DNA from 4 places in the Streptomyces sp. NPDC055025 genome. Region 2 is predicted to be linked to each of the others. Evidence: riboswitches for the same ligand, from Rfam matches in the RefSeq annotation. Region 2 holds a riboswitch; each other region holds the start of a gene.

Region 1 (4,207 bases), on a different contig from region 2:
CGCGACACGGGTGTGGCCCTCGGGGGAGAGATGCAGCCGGTCGCCGTCCCAGGCCCGCCTGTCCTGCACTGACTTGAGGGACCAGAGATCCAGCACCGGGCAGTCGTAGCGGTCGGCGATGGCCCGTACATGGGCGGTGTAGGTCGCGATCTTGCCGCGAAGATGACGGAGCACGGGCACGCCCCGGGTGTCGAAGCCCGTGGTCACCATGACCGTGCCGACCGCCCCGGTCAGATCGGCGACGGCCCGCTCGAAGCGCTCGGCGACATCGTCGGGGTCGGTGCCGGGCCGGATGATGTCATTGCCGCCCGCGCAGAAGGTGACCAGATCGGGGGCGAGTTCCTTGGCCCGGGGTATCTGCTCGCTGACGATCTGGTCGAGGAGCCGGCCGCGTACGGCGAGATTCGCGTAGCGGAAATCTCCGTGCACGGTGTCCGCGGGGCCGGCCGGGAGGGCCACCTCGCCGGTCACCGGATCGGTGAGCCGGTCAGCCAGTTGATCGGCGAGCAGCACCGCGAGCCGGTCCGCCCAGCCGACATAGCGTCCATCGGGTCCGGGATCGCCCACGCCCTCCGTGAAGCTGTCACCGATCGCCGTGTACGACCCGAATACGCCTCTTCTTCTTGATCTCGAATCGTCTGCCACAACACCACATCTTTCACCCGCAGATGTGACCTACGCGACCGTAGGAAACGGTTGACGAGGGGTGAGATACACCATTGGTCAATTTTCGGCCAAGCGGGAATATGCCCAACGCTCTCCGTCCGGCACGGAAGTGCCCGACGGAGAGCGGAGAAAGGACGTTTGCCATGCCTCGGACGGGCCGGGTCTCAGATGTTGACACCCTGATCGCGCAGATACGCCAGCGGGTCGATGTCCGAGCCGTAGTCCGGTCCGGTACGGATCTCGAAGTGCAGGTGCGGACCCGTGACATTGCCGGTGGCGCCGGAGAGACCGATCTGCTGGCCCTCGCTGACGGTGTCGCCCTCGGAGACGGATATGGAGGAGAGATGGGCGTACTGCGAGTAGTGGCCGTCACTGTGCTCGATGACGATCTGGTTGCCGTACGAGCCGCCCCAGCCCGCCGCCACGACCGTGCCCGCGCCGACCGCCTTCACCTCGGTGCCCGTGTCGACCAGGAAGTCCACACCGGTGTGGTAGCCGCTGGCCCAACTGCTGCCCGAGGCATGGTACGGAGTGCCGATCTGAGGATCGTCGACCGGCGTGGTGAAGGCGGAGTCGCTGCTCTGCTCCGGCGTGTCGCCGGGCGCGGACGTCGACCCGCCGTTGTCCTCGGCCGGTGTGGCGGTCGACGGGTCCGAGGAACCGCCGTCGGAGGAGTGGGACGGCTCGGCCGGCTTCGCGGGACGGGTGTGCTCCCCGCCTCTCGCCTTGATGGTCAGCTTCAGCCCGGGGTGGATCAGCGACGGGTCGGATCCGACGGCCTTGCGGTTGTCCGCGTACAGCTTGTGCCAGCCGCCCCGGACATGCTGTTCCTTGGCGATCTTCGACAGGGAGTCGCCCGGGACCACGGAGTAGATCCGGGTCCTGGCGGCGCTCTTCTTGGCGGTGGCCTTCTTCGCGCCGGTCTGCTCCCCGCCGAACTGCTGCTGGGAGACGGCCTCGGGCGCGCTGGCGGGTGCGGCCTTCTGCGCGGCGTGCGCGCCGGTGGCACCGATGAGCGGAAGTGCGATGGCGGCTCCACCGGTACCGGCGGCTATGAATCCGCGCGATACCGGGTTGTTGGCCTTGTGACGGCGGTGCTTACCCTTCGCGGGCATGGCGAATTCCTCTCCGGCGCCTGCGAGGTGAGCTGTCGGGTTCGGACTGGAGATGCCCGGTCGCACTTACCGCACGACTTCACCCCAAGCCGTTCCGGAGTTCCGGATCGGCGTACTACCTGGGTCCCCCGCTCCTGCCACGCATTGCTTGACGATAAGAATTCCGGGCGGCGGCAGGATTCGGCGGTCCGACCGGATTGAGGGTGAACGTAGGCGAGTGGGGCGAGTGGAACAAGGGATCCTTTTCCATCGACAAGTCGCACTCGCATTTAACCCGGTTTTACCGGTCACCCTGTGTCGACAACGGTCTCCGAACTCCGTGTCAGGCGGGGAATTCGAATACATGGCACCGCCACGGAACGTCACGGATATGATCCTGGTCACGGACCGGAACCCATCTCCACCGCGACCGGGGCAGGGTGTAAGGAATCACCCAATACGGACAGATGGGCATTTGAGCGATATCTATCCGCGAATAATGTCCGAATGCTCCCATTGGATTCCTGACAGTCGAACTGATTGCCACACGAACAGATGTCGTACTGTCAGAGGTCGACAGCGTCGGCGAGCCGCGCCGACGGCAGACACGGAGGAGCAGGCCGTGACGCAGCAGGTCCCGTCGACAGAGCCCGAGCTGGCCGGCGTGCGCAACTTCCGCGATGTCGGAGGACTGCCCACCACCGACGGCAGGCAGGTCCGTCCGGGCCGGCTCTTCCGCAGCGGCCATCTCGCCAACGCCACCGCGGCCGACGCGGCCTTCCTCTCGTCCCTCGGACTTCACACGATCTTCGACTTCCGCAACGCGGCCGATCTGAAGCTCGACGGCGCGGACGTGGAACTGCCCGGCGTGCGCAATGTGAACATTCCGCTCACCGACCCCGCCGACGGTGCCGAGTTCTGGCGGATGGTCAGGGACGGCGATCTGGACCAGCTCCGCTCGCTCCTCGCGGACGGCAGGGCCGCGGCCCGGATGACCGGCTCGTACCGCTCGATCATCAAGGAGCGCACCGCCGAGCACAGCCGTGTCCTGCACGCCCTCGCCGGGGACAGCGTGCCGGCGCTCATGCACTGCGCCGCGGGCAAGGACCGGGCCGGTCTCTCGATCGCGGTGGCCCTGCTCGCGGTCGGGGTGGAGCCCGAGGCGATCGAAGCGGACTATCTGAAGTCGAACGACCCGCACCGCCGTTATCCGGTCCAGCGCAGCGACAATTCGCCCACCGGGACGTCCACCGAGGTGATGGACCTGCTCAGTCCGCTCTTCGACGCGCGCGCCGAGTATCTCGCGACGGCCTTCGAGACCATCGAGAAGACCTGGGGCAGCACCGACACCTATCTGACCGAGGGGCTGGGACTGGCCCCCGAAACCCGTGAACGGCTGCGCGCCCGCCTCCTCGACTAAGTCCTGTCCGAACAGGACTAGGTCCCGTCCGAACAGGACCTGGACGATCATGCCGGTGTCGGGGGGGGGGGGGGGGGGCACCCCCCGGCCCCGGGCCCCGTGCCGCGGGCCCCGGGGCCCCGGCCGGGCCGTCGGGTACGTGTGGCTTCCGGCCGGATCCGTGGCCGGATCCGTGGACGGGTCCACGCTGCCGGGAGAGGCGCTAGTACCGCAATTGCGGTACTAGCTCGGGGGCATCAGCACGGTGTCGATCACGTACACGTTGGCGTTCTTGGTCCGGACGTCACCGCAGACGATGTTCGTCGTCCCGTTGACCTTGAACGACTCACCCGAGCCCGATGTGGTGAGCGTGCCGCCCTCCAGGGTCTTGAAGACACCGTTCGGGAGCTGGTCGGGGGCGACCTTCTTCTCCGTCACGTGGTAGTTCAGGACCTTCCTGAGCTGGGCCTCGTTGTCGCGGATCGCGTCGAGCTGCGCCTTGGAGAGCTTGGCGAAGGCGTCGTTGGTCGGGGCGAAGACGGTGATGTCCTTCGTGGTGTTCAGCTTGTCGGCCAGTCCGGCCTTCTTCACCAGGGCGACGAAGGTGGAGAGATGCGTGTTCTCCGCCAGCGCGGTGGCGACAGGCTGGGTCGCCATTCTGGAGAAGCTGCCGCCGATGCCCTTGCGCAGCAGTGACGAGCACCCCGGACCGAAGGGGACGGCCGCACCGGCGGACGCGGACGTGCTGGGCGAGGCCGAGGGCGAGGTGCTCGGTGAGGCGGACGGGCTCGGTGAGGCGGGTGTGCTGGGTGACGCCGACGTGCTGGTCGATGTGGGTGTGCTCGGCGTCGGGGCGGCGAAGGCCTGAGGAGCCATGACTCCCAGCGAGAGCGGGAGGGTGACCGCGGCGGCGGTGGACATGGCTGTGGTGCGGAGACGGGTGCGGTTCATGGTTCGATTCCTCTTCCTGTGGGAGGAGGGGCCCCGGCTCGGGCCCGGAGGCGTCGACGCGGCCGGATCGGCGGGTCCTGGGATGAGACGGCCCGGG
Region 2 (4,207 bases):
CGACGGGTCACCGATGCCGGAAAGCCATATCCGTACCAGCCGTCGGCTGGTGCGTTTTCTGCCTGTCCTGGTGATCGTCGTCGGGGTGATCCTCGATCTCTCGACGCCGACGCGGGTCACCGCCGCCCCCCTGTACGCCGCCGCCCCCCTGGTCGCGGCGCCGTTCTACCCGCTGATCGGCACGCTGCTGATCAGCCTCGCGGCGGTCTGCGCCGAACTGTCGATGCACCTCTACGCCAACTCGCTCAACACGCTGGAGTCGCTCAGTGAGTTGCTGACGGTGGTGATCGTGTCTCTTCTCGCGCTCTACATCGGCGGGGTACTGCGCCGCAGCGGGCAGCGGCTCGCCTCGGCCCGGATCATCGCCGAGACCGCTCAACGGGCGGTGCTGCCAAGACCCGCCGAACGGATCGGCGGGCTGCGTATCGCCGCGCGGTACGAGGCGGCCCAGGAGGGCGCGTTCATCGGCGGCGACCTGTTCGCCGTACAGGACACGCCGTACGGGGTACGACTGGTGGTGGGGGACGTACGGGGGAAAGGGCTGGAGGCGGTCGAGGCGGTGGCCGTCGTCATCGGGTCCTTCCGGGAGGCCGCCGAGCAGGAGAGATCGCTGGAGGGGGTGGCGCAGCGGCTGGAGCGCGCGCTCACCCGCGACGGGAGCAGACGAGGCGGGCTGGACGCCTTCGAGGGGTTCACCACGGCGGTGCTCGCCGAGATCCCGCACGACGGGAGCGTGGTGCGGCTGGTCAACCGGGGCCATCCCGATCCGCTGCTGATGTGCGAGGACGGCGCGGTACGGATGCTGGAGACGCGCGACCCCGCGCTGCCGCTCGGGATGAGCGAACTGGCCGCGTGGCCGGACCGTGCCCAGCAGGCCGTCTACCCGGCCGGCTCGACGCTGCTCTTCTACACGGACGGACTCTCTGAGGCGCGTGACGCCCAGGGAGTCTTCTATGTGCCGATGGACCGGCTCGACGGACGGATCTTCCAGGGGCCCGACGAACTGCTCCAGGCGCTGATCGACGACGTCCGGCTGCACACCGGCGGCGGGAGCCAGGACGACATGGCGCTGCTGGCGGTGAACCGCCCCACGGAGGGGCAGCCGGAGCGGCGCAGGACGATACCCCTCGTTCCCTGACGCCTTCCCTGCTGCCGTTTCCCGGGGCCGTTCGCTGACGCCGAGTCCGCCGTCACCACCGTGTGTGATCGACAGGTATCCCTCCGCATAACATTTGACACACCGTCAGATATTCGGGGTGTACTGAAAGGAAGTCAGCTCGCCCGATTGCGTATGCATGTGCCCTGGTGTGTCCGATGCGAAGTTGTTAATGATCACCGGGAACAGCTTGGAATAAGGGCCTGGTCTCTATTAACGTTCGATAACGCAGCGCGGTCGTCCCAGCCGTCGTAAGAGTCGGCACCGTGCTCACGCGCCGAATCCCGCAAGGGAACCGGGGAACCACCAATTGGGGTGAATCGGAAGTTCTTCGCTGCCTTGTGCGGCGTAGGGCGACCGTAGGAGACCTTCCTGCTCCGAACCCGTCAGCTAACCCGGTAGGCGAGAAGGAAGGAAAGGAGTGCGCCTCAGTGGCGTCCAATCAGCCTGCCCCCACCGCCCCCTTCGAAACCACCTCCTTCGGCAGCGAGCCGGAGCGGGCATGGGGCGAGTGGAACCCGACCGAGGAGTCCGTACGCCCGGTACGCGGCAGGCATCGCGTCGGCAAGCAGCGCAACGGCTTCGCCCGTAGCTCCACCGTCCTCGGCGTCGGCGTCATAGCCGCCGTCGGCGCGGGCGGCATGGCCACCGCTCAGGACAAGCCCGCGGTCTCCATATCCCTGCCCGACGCCATCACCGACAATCTCCCCGACGCCGGGTCGCTCCCGGGCATGGGATCGCTGGCGGCGGACGAGGCCGAGCCGGACCTGCTGGCCAGTGCCCCGCTCACCACCGCCGGTATGACCGCCGCGGACGCGGAGCAGGGCGCCACGGACGCGGGCGAGGCCCTGCGGGCCCGGATCCTCCAGCAGGCGGAGCAGCAGCAGAACGAGGCCGACGCGACGGAGAAGGCGGCCGCGGAGCGCGCGGCGGCCGAGCAGGCCGCGGCACTGGCCAAGAAGCAGCAGACCGAGGCCGAGAAGAAGATCGAAGAGGCCAGGAAGAAGGCCGAGGCGGAGGCCAGGGCCAAGGCGGAGGCGGAGCGCCTCGCGAAGCTCGCGGCCAGCTTCGCCCTTCCCACCTCCTCGTACACCATCACCTCGACCTACGGTGAGTCCGGCTCCATGTGGTCCTCCGGCTACCACACCGGTCTGGACTTCGCCGCCCCGACGGGCACCCCGGTCAAGGCCGTGCACAGCGGCACGGTCACCTCCGCCGGCTGGTCGGGCTCGTACGGCTACCGCACCATCCTGGAGCTGGATGACGGTACGGAGATCTGGTACTGCCACCAGTCCTCGATGACCGTCACCGCCGGGCAGAAGGTCACCACCGGCGAGACCATCGGCCGGGTCGGCGCGACCGGCAATGTGACGGGACCGCATCTGCACCTTGAGGTGCACACCGCGGGTGGCTCCGGTATCGACCCCATGAGCTGGCTGAGCAGCAAGGGCCTGACTCCCTGACCCGGGTGTGACCCCATGACCCGGGCTCGGGTCTCCGTCCCCGATCCCTCGATTCCCCGATTTGACCCCGTGGCGCGACTGGCACAGTCCGGTCCCCGGCGGCTCCGGCGCTCGCCCCCCGACGCCTGGGCCGCCGGTCCCGTTTCCGGACCCGACCGGACCGGACCGGCACGTTCGTCCGTGTTCGTCCACGTTCGTCAGTACTGGCGGTACGGGTTGTAGCCGTCGTAGTCGATGTACGGCGGAGGCACCGGCACCCGGCCCGTGGCCCGCGCCGCATAGGTCAGGGCCGGTCCCGCCGTCTCCCTGCGCTGCCAGAGATGGTGCAGCAGCTCCTGCTCGCGCTCGACGAAGTCCGGGCCGGCCTTGCCGCGCTGGGCGTGGTGGCGCAGAAACGCCAGGGACGTCGCGAACGCCTCGTACTCGCCGACCGATCTGGACGCCTGGGGCCCGTACGTACGGCCCGCGAAATCGCGTGCCACCGTGCGCGCCCGCATTGAGGAGAGCGCCTGGGGCGCGGCGGCCGGCAGCCAGCCCGCCGCCGCGTACGCGGGCAGCTCGGCGGAGACCGTACGCAGCTCGCGCTGTCTGCTCCAGATCGCCAGCCAGGTCAGCAGCCCGAAGGCCGGCACCATGAACGCCGCGTACACGGCGTAGAAGCCGAACGGGCCGAAGAGCGACGTCGAGCCGTTCCACAGCGCGTGCATCCCCATCGCCAGCGCCAGACCGAGCGGTGGAAGGGCGAACCGCCGGATCCTCTGGCGACGGGTCGCCATCGCCGCCAGCCCGAAGCCTATGCCCGTGAGCACGGTGAAGAGCGGGTGCGCGAACGGGGACAGCACCACCCGTACGAAGAAGGTCGCCGCCGTCATGGCGGGCAGGCCCGTGCGGTCCGCGGTCTGGTCCTCGCCGAAGGCGCTGCCGAGATAGAGGATGTTCTCGGTGAAGGCGAAGCCGGTGGCGGTGAAGCCCGCGAACACGACCCCGTCGACCAGCCCGGTGAAGTCCCGTCTGCGGAACAGGAAGATCAGCAGGATCGCCGCGGCCTTGGCGCTCTCCTCCACGACCGGTGCTATCACCGTGGCGCCCAGGGACTCCGCGCCCGCCGGGTCCGCGGTGGCGATGGCTATCCACCGGGTCGCGAAGGTGTTGGCGATGATCGCGACCAGGGCGGCGGCGAAGGCACCCCAGGCGAACGAGAACAGCAGATTGCGCCAGGGGCCGGGGTCGACGCGGTCCAGCCAGCGGAAGGCCGCCATCAGGAGCGGTACGGGCAGCACGGCGAGGCCGAGACCGACCAGAAAGCCCTCGGTGCCGGTCTGGTCCCGCACGAGCGCCAGGATCACCAGCGCGCAGAGTGCGAGCAGCGTGATCACGGCCCCCGCCCGCACCGCCCGGTGCCGCCAGAAGGCGCGGCGCGGGCGATAGCGCCTGCGGGCAGGGTCCGGTACGGCGGTCCACAGGTCACCGAGCTGTTCCTGCTGCTCGTAGACAGGGATCGCCGGGCCCGGATCGGGGCGCTGCTGCGAGGGTTCCGACACCCGATGACCCTAACGAGAGCCACTGACACTGGCGATGGTGCCTCTGC
Region 3 (4,207 bases), on a different contig from region 2:
GACATCGTGCGCGCCCGTCACCCCCAGCCCGCGGAAGTCGGGGCGGACCGGCCCGGTCGCGCTCCCCGGCGCGGTGAAGCGCCGACGGCCGGTCCGTACGGCGTCGTACCGTTCGCCGTCCATGACGCGCGCACCGCCCCCGGCCCGCGCGAACACCGTGCCCCGGGCGGAGAAGGAGACATCGAGCCGCAGTCCGGTGACCGCGCCGTCCTCGGCGGCGCGGCGCACCTCGCTCGCGCGTACGGCGCAGGTCACCCCGGTGGCACCGGAGACCGCCCGGGGTTCCGCCGACGGATCGATCCCGAAGAACAGATCGGTGATGAGCAGATGCGCGGTGGGCGCGACATCGAAATACCGGAGCGGGATATAGATCCCGAGCTGGCGCAGCGTCTCGACGATCATCAGCGGACTGTGCAGATCGGCGCCGTCGCGCGGAAAGGTCGGATGGGACCGGGACCAGGACGCCGCGGCTTCGAATCCGCCGTCCGGACTCCGCCGTACATCGGTGAGCAGCACCTCGGCCACGGAGTCGCGGTGCACCATCTCGCGTGCGACCGTACGCGACCAGGACAGCGGGCGGACGTCCTCCAGGGTGCCGACGATCGATGCCTCAGCAACCGTTGTATTCATGCGACAAGAACACCGCAATTTTCGTTGCTACGCACCCCAGCCCGGAGCCGCCAAGCCCGCCACGCCCGGTGGGAAAAGCCGCTACATTGCCTGCTGTCATTTAACGGAACGGCAATCCGGGGTACACGTGCGGGTTCGGGTGCAGCAGGTTCGGGCGAAAACGACGCGGAGGTTTCTCCTGGAAGCGGCGGCACAGTTGTTCGATGAGCGGGGTTACTCAGGCACCAGTATCAGCGATATCAGCGCACAGTCCGGCCGCACCAGCGGAGCCATCTACTTCCACTACGCCAGCAAGGAGAATCTCGCCCTCGCCATTGTCGAGGAGCATTTCGCGACCTGGCCCGATCTGATCGACCGTTACAGCGCGTCCGACCGTCCGGCGCTGGAACGGCTGGTCGCGCTGAGTTTCGAGGTGGCGAGGGCCTTCCGGGACGATGTCGTCATCCGCGCGGGCGCCCGGCTCTGGGCGGAGCGCACCGCTATCAATGCCACGCTGCCGAGACCTTTTGTGGGCTGGCTGGAAACCGTCACCAAACTTCTCGAAGAGGCCCGTCAGGAGGGGGAACTCACACATGGCGTCACCCCTCAGGTGGCCGCGCACGGACTCGTGTGCGCCTTCTTCGGACTGCACACCGTCTCCGACGCCCTGGAGGGGCGCCGTCAGATCGAGGAAGCGCTGCACGATCTGTGGCTGCTGCTCCTGAACGCCCTTCAGACGGACCCGGATCCGGCGGCCCTGCTCGCGCGGGTGCGTGAACACCCCCTCGCACCGGTGCCCGCCGGGGGGCGATGAACCGAGGGCGGCGGTGGACGGACAGACGGCCGGACCCGGCCGGGACGGAGGATGTCCCGGCCGGGTCCGGCCGTCTGTGCGGGTGCGCGGACGTGCGGGTGCGCGGATGCACGAGCGCGCGGGCCTGTACGGATGTGACGGTACGTCAGCGTCGAGCGCCGGCGGAGCCTGTCAGCGGGGTCTGTCCGCGGGGTCTGTCCGCGGGGTCTGTCCGCGGGGTCTGTCAGTACGGGCCGTTCACATTGTCGATCGAGCCGTACCGGTCGGCCGCGTAGTTGCAGGCGGCGGTGATGTTGGCGACCGGGTCGAAGCTGTCCATCGACGTACCGGGCACGTGGTAGGCCTGGAACGTGGGGTCGATGACCTGGAGCAGGCCCTTGGAGGGCGTACCGGCGGCGGCGTTGGAGTCCCAGTTGTTGATGGCCGACGGATTGCCGGAGGACTCACGCATGATGTTCCGGTAGATACCGTCGTAGCTGCCGGGGATGCCCTGGGCGGCCATGACGTCCAGCGACTCGTTGATCCAGCCGTCCAGATCGTCGGTGTATGTCTTCGGGGCCGCCTGGGTGACGGTGTCGCTCGTATCGGCCGTCGCGCTCTCGGCGGTGGCCCCGGCGTCCTCGGCGGTCGCCGTCGGATCCTCGGTAGCCGCCGTCGCGTCCTCCGTGGCCGCCGTCGCGTCGTCGGTGGCCGCCGTCGCGTCCTCCGTGGCCGCCGTCGCGTCGTCGGTGGCCGCCGTCGCGGTTTCCTGCTCGACCACGGCGGTGGCCGGTGCGGTGGCCGCTGGTGCGGTGGCCGCCGACGTGGCGGTGGCCGGTGTGGCGGTGGCGGGCGGGGCGGACGCGGTCCTCTCACCGAGGGTCAGTTCGACGCCGGGGTGGATCAGTGCCGGATTGCCGCCGATGACCTCACGGTTGTCCTCGTACAGCTTCTTCCAGCCGCCGCTGACGGAGTGCGCGGCCGCGATCCTGGAGAGCGAGTCCCCCGCGACGACGGAGTAGGTCTCCGGGTTGTCCTTCTGCGTCGCGGCGGCGGGCGACGACACCGCCTCGGCGGTGGTCGCGGCGATGAACGGGAGCGCGAGTACGGCACCACCCGTGCCCACGACGGCGAGACCTCGGGCGAACGGGCTGGTTCTGGGACGGCGGTGCTTGGCCTGTGCGGGCATGACGCATTCCTCTCCGTCGCCTGCGAGGTGAGCTGTCGGGTTCGGGCTGGAGCTGCCCGGCCGCGGTATGAGCGCGGCTTCACCCCAAGCCGGTCCGGATTCCGGAACGGCGCCTTACCTGGGTCCCCCGCTCCTGCCGTGCGTGAGTGGGTTCGGTTTCCGGGCGGCGGCAGGATTCGGCGGTCCGTCCGGATTGACGTGAACGTAGGCGGAACGTCCGGACAAAAACAAGACCTGAATTCACAGCGCGATCCCGGCGGACGAATCCAGAGCGGAATGATCCGGTTACGCAGAAGTCGTCCGGGGACTCAACTCTCGCTCCCCGGGAGCGAAATGGCCGAGGCGACGGGAGCCACGGAACACGGCCGATGTGACGCACATCATGACCCCTGACGGAATTTCTGACGTCACAACACCGTACAGAGAATGCCAAGGCGTGCCAATACCACCCAAATGCACCACGGGAAGAATGCGGGCAAACCGCCCATACAATTACTTTTCAAAACGGGTGCGATATACCATGCTGCTCCGACCAATTCGATGTGGGTGTCATTTATTCCGCGTCGGGGTGCGTGCCGAGTGCGTATCGCCACCATTCGGGGAGGGAAAGCGGTGGAACGGGGGGACAGCCTTTGGGAGTGCGCCGGCGCCGCGACGGCGTCGCCACATCGCGTACGTTCATGGCGTAACTCGTCTGTTCCACGAGGAGGTTCAGTGTCACAGGATCCGTGGTTTCTGAGGGATCTGGCGCCGGATGTCGTGCTCGCCGGTTCGGTGATGAACGGCAGTCTGCGGGGAGCCGAGGCGGTGCGGGCGCAGATTCGTGCCGTGCTCGGCCTCTACCGCGAGTTCACTCCCGTCTGGGAGGGCGAGTTCGGTGACCGTCGGGTGAACGAGTACACCGCCGTCGTCGACGGCAGGCCGGTGACGGGAGTCGGCGTGTTCCATATCAATGACCAGGGCCAGGTGGACGAGATCGTCGTCGATCACCGGCCGCTGTCCGCGGCCCTGACCGTCTCCAGGCTTCTGGGCGAAGCCCTGGCCGGCGGCCCCGGCCGTGACCGCGACGAGTTCTATCGCCCCGACGGACAGACCTACGAGGATCTGATCGGGTACGCCGAAACCCATGGCCGCGAACTCTGACGCGTACGCCCGCTCGCGACCGGTGAACCGCGAGTGCGAGCGCGAGGGAGCGTCGTGCTTCAGTGCCGCCGGGCCTCAGTTCCGCCGGGGCGCCGGGCCCGTGGAGTCGCGTATGACGAGGTGCGGCACAAACGCTTCCTGCCGTCGTGGGGCGTCCGGGTCGGCGATACGGGCTCTGAGGATGCCCGCGGCCCGTCGGCCGATATCCGTCTTCGCCGGGGAGACGGTGGTCAGAGGCACTTCGCACAGGTCGGCCACCTCGTTGTCGTAGCCGATCACGGAAAGGTCCTCCGGGACACCCAGTCCCCGCCGCCGGGCCGCGCCGACCAGCAAGGACGCCTCACGGTCCGCGAAGCAGAGCGCGGCCGTCGCCCCCCGCGCCATCAGACGGCCGAGGAAGCCGTCCGCGTCCTCGGCGGTCCAGCGCGGCAGTGACGCCGTGACCACGGGAGCCGGATCGAGCCCGGCGCGCT
Region 4 (4,207 bases), on a different contig from region 2:
GATCTGCTCGGGGTGCCGGCCGAGGACCAGGACGACTTCCGCGACTGGGCCGGGATGATGATCCGGCACGGCGGCGGACCGCGTGGCGGAGTGGCGCGGTCGGTCAAGAAGATCCGGGCGTATCTGGCCGAACTCATCCACCGCAAAAGGGAGAACCCGGGCGACGATCTGATCTCCGGTCTCGTGCGGGCCAGTGACGACGGCGAGCATCTCAGCGAGAACGAGGCCGCGGCGATGGCCTTCATCATCCTTTTTGCCGGTTTCGAGACAACCGTGAATCTGATCGGCAACGGCGTCCATACGCTGATGCGCCACCCGGAGCAGCACGCCCGGCTCCAGCGTTCGCTCGACGCGGGGGAGACGGAACTGCTCGCGACGGGTGTCGAGGAACTGCTGCGCCACGACGGTCCGGTGGAGCTGGCCACCTGGCGGTACGCCACCGAGCCGGTGACGCTCGGCGGGCAGCGGATAGCGGTGGGCGATCCCGTACTGGTCGTCCTCGCCGCGGCGAACCGTGACCCCGAGCGGTTCGCGTCGCCCGACACGCCCGATCTCGCGCGGCGTGACAATCAGCACCTCGGCTACGGGCACGGCATCCACTACTGCCTCGGCGCGCCCCTCGCCCGCCTTGAGGGACAGACCGCTCTCGCGTCTCTGCTGACCCGTCTGCCCGATGTGCGACTTGCTGTGGATCCTGCCGATTTGCGCTGGCGCGGCGGGCTCATCATGCGTGGATTGCGCACACTTCCGGTGCAGTTCACGCCATTGTCCGGCTGATGAGCCACTGACGGATTCGGCGGCGGACGGCCGCCGTACCGCCATGGGACCGGCGCCGATCACTGTCGGATCGTCACTCCATAACTGACGGACCGTCAGTAATGTGACTTTCACGTGATCTCCGCTGCATCGACTTGTGACAGACGTTCGAGTACCGCTACGTTCACCGACGACTCAGCTGCAACACGCCGTAGTCGAAACGACAGTCACACGGAAGGCAAGCGCATGCGCTCCGCGAACGGCCGACACCGCAGACCACGCCAGGCCCCCGCTCTGATCGTCGCCGCGGGGGTGACCGGGTCGGCGATCGCCATCCCGCTGTTCGCCGCCTCGGGCGCCAGCGCGGCGGACGCCTCCACCTGGGACCGTGTCGCGGAATGCGAGAGCGGCGGCATGTGGAGCGCGGACCTCGGCAACGGCCACTACGGCGGCCTCCAGCTCACCCAGGAGACCTGGGACGCCTTCGGCGGCGGGGAGTACGCGGCCCGCGCCGACCTCGCCAGCCGCTCCCAGCAGATAGCCGTGGCGGAGAAGGTGCTCGCGGCGCAGGGCGTGAAGGCCTGGTCGAGCTGCGCGCCGGTCTCCGGGCTCACGGGCGCCGTGCTGGACGGTGTCGGTCTCGGGGGCGGCTCCGGCTCGGCGGGAGCCGCGCAGGACGACCGGAGCGACGGTCCCGCGGACGCTCCCTCCGGCGCTCCGGACGCCACGCCCTCCGCCCCCTCCGACGGGAAGACGCTGCCCGGAGAGCCGGTCCCCTCCGGTTCGGCCACCACGCCCGCACCGGGAGCCTCCGCTTCCGTGGACGGCCGCGAGGGCACTGAAGGCCTCAGCTCCGACGGCCTCGGTGGCACCGCCGCCGGCGGTGCGGAGTCGGCCAAGGGCAAGCACCGCGGTGAAGCCGCCCAGGACGATGCCGTAACGGGCAATTCGGATGAAGGGCTTGAATACGGCCGTCATGCCTCACGGGGTGACGGACTGTCGCGCAGTACGGACGGCCTGACGGATCGTACGGAATCGCCCGCTCCGGCGGAGGCCGACCGGCCCGTCGAGCGCAACTGGCTGATCGCCGACGGGCAGAAGGTGCTCGGCGGCTGGCTCTGAGGCGAACGGGCCGGCGGCTCCGGGCCGTCGGCGCGGTGGCTGTGAGGTGAACGGGGGGCGGCCGGTGTGCCGCCCCCTGGTGCGCCCGGTGCTTCCGGGCGGGTCATGGTGCTTCCTGGTGTGCCCCGGTGCTTCCGGGTGCGCCTCGGTGTCTCCGGGTGCGTCGCGGCGTGCCATGGGGGTGTCCTCCCTGGCCGCGGCCCTGATCCCTCCCCGGCTCCCCCTGTGTCTCCCTCTCCGCCTCCCTCTCGGTCTCCTTCTTGATCCCGTCCTTGAAGTGCCGTGAAGTGGCACGGATTCAAGGGTAGTTCGCCGCCCTATGTCCACTTCTGTGCAAGTGAGACAAGGGTCTCTTTGCTGCAACTAGGGACTTTTGACCCGCGGGTTGCCCCGCTTTCCGCTCTCACCAGGGGAAATGCGTAAACCTGGAGGGTGGGTAAGGGCGTTATTTCCCTGATGTTCTCCTTTGAAGAACCGGCGGGCCTGTGATTACGGTCTGAACCGCTCGCACCGCGGGCCTCGTCGACCGTCACGCCGAATCCTGCCGTCGGTCGGGGGGAGTAGTCGTCGCGTCATGCGCCGAAGGCAGGAGCGGGGGACCCAAGGTTTGTGCCGGCCCCGGCCGTCGAGAGACGGCCGGCGACCGGCTCGGGGTGGAGCCGGGTGCGCGAGCACCCGGCCGGGCAACTCACTTGGCCCGAACCCGACAGCTCACCTCGTAGGCGTCGGTGAGGAGAGTTCCATGCCGCGTTCCAGCAAGGGTTCCAGCAAGGGCAGGCACCGCCGTCCCTCCCGCTCCGTGACCGCCCGCTACGCCACGCTCGCCGGCATCACCGGCGCCGCTGTCGCGGTCCCGCTGATCGGCGCCACCTCCGCGTCCGCCGCGACCGCCTCCGAGTGGGACCAGGTCGCCCAGTGCGAGTCCGGCGGCAACTGGTCCATCAACACCGGCAACGGGTACTACGGCGGACTCCAGTTCAGCGGCTCCACCTGGGCCGCCTACGGAGGCACCGCCTACGCGGCCAGGGCCGACCTCGCCTCGAAGTCCCAGCAGATCGCCGTCGCCGAGAAGGTCCTGGCGGGCCAGGGCAAGGGCGCGTGGCCCACCTGCGGGGTGAACCTCTCCGGCGCCGCGTACGACGGTGGCTCGGCGGGCTCCGGCTCGGGCTCCGGCTCGGGCTCCGGTTCCGGTTCCGCTTCGAATTCAGGCTCCGGCTCGGGATCCGCCTCCGCCTCCGGCTCCGGTACGGGGGAACAGGCCGCCCCGCGGCAGATCCGGCCGGCGCAGCCGAAGCGGGAGCAGGCGCAGCCCGCCTCGCGCGGTGAGACCCGCGCCGCCACGGCCACGATCGAGAAGGGCGACGGCGAGTACAAGGTCAAGCCCGGCGACAGCCTCTCCAAGATCGCCGCCGCGCGGCAGGTGAAGGGCGGCTGGAAGAAGCTCTTCGACCTCAACAAGGACATCGTCCGCGACGCCGATCTGATCTACCCGGGCCAGCAGCTCCACCTGCGCTGATCCGCCCGCCCCCGATCCCCCCGGCCCGGCGCGTGATCCCCCGTACGCGCCGGGCCGGGGTCTGCCCTCTTCCGGGCGTACCTTCCGGGCGTACGGAGGGGGCACTCGGGGAGTACGGAGGGAGTACTCGGGGCGGCGCTCACGGCGGTGCGCACGACGGTGCTCATGGGTGCGCCGAAGCGCTCGGGTGCTTGATCCGTCCCAGCGGGCGGGCACCGGGCGGCCGACGTCTCCGAGCCGGTTAGGCTCTTGCCGCAAGGCCAATGAGACCCTGCACTCCAAGCGTCACATCCCAGAAGGAGATGCTCGTGCCGTCCATCGACGTCGTCGTAGCCCGGGAAATCCTGGACTCCCGAGGCAACCCCACGGTCGAGGTCGAGGTCGGCCTCGACGACGGCAGCACCGGCCGTGCTGCTGTCCCCTCCGGTGCCTCCACCGGTGCGTTCGAGGCCGTGGAACTCCGTGACGGAGACCCCGACCGCTACCTGGGCAAGGGTGTCGAGAAGGCCGTACTCGCCGTCATCGAGCAGCTCGGCCCGGAGCTCGTCGGCTACGACGCCACCGAGCAGCGCCTGATCGACCAGGCCATGATCGACCTGGACGCCACCGAGAACAAGGGCTCGCTGGGCGCCAACGCCATCCTCGGTGTCTCCCTCGCCGTCGCGCACGCCGCCTCCGAGGCCTCGGACCTCCCGCTCTTCCGCTACCTGGGCGGCCCGAACGCGCATCTGCTGCCCGTTCCGATGATGAACATCCTGAACGGCGGCTCGCACGCCGACTCCAATGTGGACATCCAGGAGTTCATGATCGCCC

What was found. Region 2 has a riboswitch for cyclic di-AMP ahead of ACWGDX_RS21975 (M23 family metallopeptidase). Riboswitches for the same ligand answer to the same signal wherever they lie in the genome.
Region 1: linked by a shared signal. The riboswitch ahead of ACWGDX_RS10960 (M23 family metallopeptidase) and the one ahead of ACWGDX_RS21975 (M23 family metallopeptidase) in region 2 are both predicted to bind cyclic di-AMP.
Region 3: linked by a shared signal. The riboswitch ahead of ACWGDX_RS01445 (LysM peptidoglycan-binding domain-containing protein) and the one ahead of ACWGDX_RS21975 (M23 family metallopeptidase) in region 2 are both predicted to bind cyclic di-AMP.
Region 4: linked by a shared signal. The riboswitch ahead of ACWGDX_RS03245 (transglycosylase family protein) and the one ahead of ACWGDX_RS21975 (M23 family metallopeptidase) in region 2 are both predicted to bind cyclic di-AMP.

What each region holds. Positions count from the first base shown of each region.
Region 1 is NZ_JBSGVS010000013.1:97,472-101,678, reverse strand. It holds gene ACWGDX_RS10965 (SGNH/GDSL hydrolase family protein) at 1-645, opposite strand, end outside; gene ACWGDX_RS10960 (M23 family metallopeptidase) at 831-1,781, opposite strand; cyclic di-AMP (ydaO/yuaA leader) riboswitch at 1,784-1,945, opposite strand; gene ACWGDX_RS10955 (tyrosine-protein phosphatase) at 2,383-3,180, shown strand; gene ACWGDX_RS10950 (fasciclin domain-containing protein) at 3,403-4,110, opposite strand.
Region 2 is NZ_JBSGVS010000035.1:68,918-73,124, forward strand. It holds gene ACWGDX_RS21970 (PP2C family protein-serine/threonine phosphatase) at 1-1,138, shown strand, start outside; cyclic di-AMP (ydaO/yuaA leader) riboswitch at 1,422-1,576, shown strand; gene ACWGDX_RS21975 (M23 family metallopeptidase) at 1,588-2,619, shown strand; gene ACWGDX_RS21980 (PrsW family intramembrane metalloprotease) at 2,817-4,160, opposite strand.
Region 3 is NZ_JBSGVS010000002.1:23,538-27,744, reverse strand. It holds gene ACWGDX_RS01455 (ScbA/BarX family gamma-butyrolactone biosynthesis protein) at 1-630, opposite strand, end outside; gene ACWGDX_RS01450 (ScbR family autoregulator-binding transcription factor) at 770-1,423, shown strand; gene ACWGDX_RS01445 (LysM peptidoglycan-binding domain-containing protein) at 1,647-2,591, opposite strand; cyclic di-AMP (ydaO/yuaA leader) riboswitch at 2,596-2,750, opposite strand; gene ACWGDX_RS01440 (hypothetical protein) at 3,306-3,734, shown strand; gene ACWGDX_RS01435 (substrate-binding domain-containing protein) at 3,810-4,207, opposite strand, start outside.
Region 4 is NZ_JBSGVS010000003.1:147,472-151,678, reverse strand. It holds gene ACWGDX_RS03255 (cytochrome P450) at 1-777, shown strand, start outside; gene ACWGDX_RS03250 (transglycosylase family protein) at 1,003-1,878, shown strand; cyclic di-AMP (ydaO/yuaA leader) riboswitch at 2,446-2,618, shown strand; gene ACWGDX_RS03245 (transglycosylase family protein) at 2,621-3,394, shown strand; gene eno (phosphopyruvate hydratase) at 3,697-4,207, shown strand, end outside.